DNA from 2 places in the Paenibacillus tritici genome. Region 1 is predicted to be linked to the other one. Evidence: riboswitches for the same ligand, from Rfam matches in the RefSeq annotation. Region 1 holds a riboswitch; the other holds the start of a gene.
The links. Region 1 has a riboswitch for cyclic di-GMP ahead of KDC22_RS31475 (flagellar assembly protein A). Riboswitches for the same ligand answer to the same signal wherever they lie in the genome.
Positions count from the first base shown of each region.

Region 2: linked by a shared signal. The riboswitch ahead of KDC22_RS03210 (transglutaminase-like domain-containing protein) and the one ahead of KDC22_RS31475 (flagellar assembly protein A) in region 1 are both predicted to bind cyclic di-GMP.

Region 1 covers NZ_CP073365.1:7,323,646-7,325,851, forward strand. The annotation lists gene biuH (biuret amidohydrolase) at 1-475, opposite strand, end outside; cyclic di-GMP riboswitch class I at 1,070-1,162, shown strand; gene KDC22_RS31475 (flagellar assembly protein A) at 1,209-2,206, shown strand, end outside.
Region 2 covers NZ_CP073365.1:724,127-726,332, reverse strand. The annotation lists rRNA gene KDC22_RS03215 (16S ribosomal RNA) at 1-265, opposite strand, end outside; gene KDC22_RS03210 (transglutaminase-like domain-containing protein) at 633-1,442, opposite strand; cyclic di-GMP riboswitch class I at 1,457-1,537, opposite strand; cyclic di-GMP riboswitch class I at 1,611-1,692, opposite strand; gene KDC22_RS03205 (class D sortase) at 1,820-2,206, opposite strand, start outside.

The DNA of each region.
Region 1 (2,206 bases):
GAATCAGGTGGGTAATCCCTTTATTCTTCAATATCAGATCCAGGTCTGTAGCATAAAAGCTGCCTTTGCCCGGCTTATCGACAATGTACTCTCCCGGTACAGGTGCCAGTTCATCAATGATCTGCCAGCCGCGCTCACCCCGGACAAGAATCCGTCCCGCCGGTCCTTCCGAACCGATCTCGGCACCGATTTGCTTGCTGCGCCAACGTTTATTGGCCGGCAGATCGGACAAATCCGGCTTATGCCCCTCCCGGGTATGGATCACAGTGAACCCTGGAATCTCCCGGATGCGTGCCAGCAGCCGCGAGATGGGCTGAATTGCTCTTGCTGTTAAAGAGAGGTCATAGCCCATTCTTTCCACGTACCCGCCTGTGCCGCAAAAATCCGTCTGCATGTCGATAATCATCAGTGCCGTCTTCGCCGGGTCCATAGCGCCGTCATAGGGCCAAATGTATGGTGATGCTGAAATTTGCATGGTTCATGCTCCCCTCCCGAGTTTTCTGCTTTGATTAATGTTATGTTTATTAACATAATGACCATCCGTCTTGCTATGTGTTAGATTATATTACAACATTTTTATCGTGTCTTCGTTTTTATTACGAATTAATATACATTTTGTTTGTGTTTAATCACATATATAACATATACATTACACGATTGCCTCTGATTAGGCCCGCCTCCACCCTTGAATACCATTTAGCCCCACGCCAAAAAAGGCCGCCCAAGACAACAGCCTCAGACGCCCTACGCAAATCACGCTATTCAAGATTTAATTATTCACGAATTTCTCCCATAAGCTGTAAACGCTGGGAAACCAGTTTTCTTGAAATTTAATCTATTTCCACTTGTCGAAATAGGGCTGCACATTTTAAGATTTTTGATAAATAGGCATAATATAGTTGAAAAATAGCTCTTTAAGTACTAGAATTAAGCTTGTTTGCAGAAGTTAATGCAACACAGGAACTAGTGATGACTCTTTTTGTCGATTACAGTCGACCAAGCAGAAGGGACTTCAACTATAATATATAGAAGAAACAAATCGCCTCATACAGAGTGTATATCATTGATCTATTTCTAAAGGCAAACTTCCCGAAAGGGCAGGACGCAAAGCCATGGGCCTAAGAACGCCAAGAGTCGCGTTTAGGGTCGCCAGGCTGCCAATAGAGACCACTTAAGCCAGCTCTCACCGGGAAGCCCTCCCAGGCTTTATGATGTTCTTTTTCTGTACGAATGCCATTGATTATACGAAAAAAAGTGAGGTAACGACCATGCCGCAGCAGTTTATCGAACCAAACCGATATGAATTTGTGGAGTCCTTAATGCTTGAACGTAACGGTCTCCTGGATTCATTCTCTGTAGAGGGCCGAGCTTCTGACGGGGCAAATGGAGATAAGAATGGAATCATCCTCGTGCAGAACAACCAGATATTCATCACTCCCCCGCTGCCCGGCGGCGCTCCCGCCCGGATCTCTGCTATTCACCCTGTTGTACTGAAGATCAACTGGAAGACCGTTACAGAACCGACCGAAGTGACCAAGGCAGATTATATTACCTGGGAGATTTGCGAGAAGCCCCAGTATCAGATTACAGTTTCACCCGACAAGCTGAAGGTCTACTTCACTTTATACCGTGCTGAGAAGTACGCCTGGAATCTGGTCAACTGCCCTGCTGCCTTCGAGGCGGTAGTCCGTGCCCAGCCCAACCCGGCGGTGCTGCTGTCCACGCTTACCATAGAACAGATTATCGCCTCACTGGATAACCGCTTCATTCTGCGCAACTTGAATATTCCGGCCCTGTACGCGGAACTGGAGAACCCCACCTACCTTCCTGTCTGCATTGCTGAAGGACGGGCCCCGCTGCCCGGCAAGGCATCCCGGCTGGAATTATTTCTGCCGGAGCATACGCTGCAGGGCAACGGGATGCTCCAGGGATGCTCTGCCAAGGAGCCTCGGGATACCCTGGAGTACCTCCGGTTTCCGGGGGCTCCTTTTGCCTTGGAGGGGGAGGTGTTCGCCCGCAAATTGCCGCCCGAAGAAGGAATCCCCGGCTTCGACACTGATGGAAGAGTGCTGCCTCCACCGCCGCCGCAGGATATTTACGTCGCCGCCGGAGATCACGCCCGGCTTCTTCCATGCGGCGATATTGTGGCTATGCACACCGGAAGACCCCGCATCTGCGGAGGCACCGGCAGTGTCAGAAGATGTGA
Region 2 (2,206 bases), 1.1 Mb from region 1:
CCAACTAGCTAATGCGCCGCAGGCCCATCCCCAAGCGGCAGATTGCTCCGCCTTTCATTCTCTCTTCAGGAGAGGAAAGAAATTATCCGGTATTAGCTACCGTTTCCGGTAGTTATCCCAGTCTTGAGGGCAGGTTGCCTACGTGTTACTCACCCGTCCGCCGCTAAGTTAATCCGGAGCAAGCTCCTTCATAACTCCGCTCGACTTGCATGTATTAGGCATGCCGCCAGCGTTCGTCCTGAGCCAGGATCAAACTCTCCAAATTGGTATTTAGAAAGAGCGATTGCTCATTTTGAAACATCTGACGAGAATTTACATTCTCTTTTTGGAATTCACTTTCGTGATTTCCGATACTCACTCGTTGTTCAGTTTTCAAAGATCAAGCTCGTTGTCAGCGCCGCTTACCGCGTCACCAGCAACTCTTATAATATATCACGTTCGTTCGAGTAATGCAAGCTTTATTTTGAAATGACTTATTCAAGTAATTTCTCTAAATCCGCACCGCTCCAACAACGCTTATTTATAATAACCTATCTCTCTATGAAAAAGCAACCTTTATCTCAAACAAAAACCCCGCTCAATGTCTAAGCGGGGTGTTCTCTGAAGATACTATTAGATTACAGCGTCTATTCTTAGTAGAATTTCGCTGCAGTATATTTGCTAGCTGCTTTGATCAGACCTGTTGAAGCACTGTTCTTACCAAGACCGGCATCCACTGTAGTATCAATCGTTACCCATTTGCCGTCCAGGAACACTTCGTTCCAAGCATGGTACGAGGTTACATAGCTTGTATTCCCCATAACCAGTTTGGTTGGAATACCTTCGCTGCGAAGCATAGTGGCAAACAAGGATGCATAATCGTAGCAGATCCCTTTATTAGTAGCCAGTGTATTATCGTTGTTCGGAATATAATCGGTTGTAACACTATTAGCCAGGGAGTAATCATATTTCACATTGGCTACGATGTAGTTATAGATGGCTTTAACTTTATCTCCGTCTGATGTCAGACCCTTTGTAAGCTGTGCTGCTTTTTGAACGGATTTATCGGAAGAACTCCACTTCACATTCTGTACGGAGCTCAAATATACGGCATTAGCATTACTCATGGAGAGGGATACGGTTTCGGAAGATAGAACTTTGTATTTGTTGCCAATCGTGTTCTCCAGTACGGAAATCTTATATGAACCATTTCCTTGTTGCAGCGGGAAGGTCTCGTTCGGCTTGGAAGTGTATAAGTTGTAAGTGTAGCTGTTGTTATCCTTGGTGATCATGAGCTTCATCTTCTTGTCCTTAGGAACCTCGTACGAAACTCCGATAACTCCCTGATCCAGCTGTCCTACATTCAACCAGCTTGCATCGGCGTTAGCAGCCTGAGCAGTGCCTGTCTGCACGGAAGTGACAATTACAAAAAGTGTAACCAACATTAAATAAACCTTTTTCATTGGATAAAACCCCTTTCGGTAGCTGGCTGCCATCCTGACGGGAAGGCCCTTTAGCTTTGCGTCCCTACCTTTCGATAGGTTTGCCGTTATCGTATAAGCTTTATCTGTCCAATCTTCCACCATAAAACAAGAGATTCCGATTATGAACAAACAAAAAAAGCCTCTTCATTCGGTAACTGGCTGCCATCCATGACGGGAAGGCCCTGTAGCTTTGCGTCCCTACCTTTCGATAGGTTTGCCGTTTATCGTGTATTAGCTTTGATAGTTATATCTTACCATATCTCTATCTATTATCAAGACCTAAATTGCTAGATTACTACAAAAATATGCTAAAATTTTATGTTTCTCTACCTTTTCTCCGCCTTATCCTATGAGAGTCAGGTTAATTTCGCATGGATGATAAGCCTATGGGTCGGATCTACGAGCGGATCACAGGTAATGAGGGTTAGAATTTTATCATCATCCTTCCCCTTCAGCACAGATACATCGGTCGGCTCAACAATGGATACACCATAGACTACATACTTGTATTCGTGGCCGCTTGTAATAATGGTAATGGTATCCCCCTCGCCGACTTCATTCAGCCTGTTAAACAATCTCCCTGCAGTTCTGGATCTATGTGCCGCAATAGCTGCATTGCCCACCGCGCCGATTGGAGCCGTCTCCTTCATATGCGCTGCAGCATGCTTCATATTATTCTTGGTGGCACCCTCCAGGACAGGCAGCTTCAGATCAATCTTGTCGATTTCAATAATGGCGGTTAT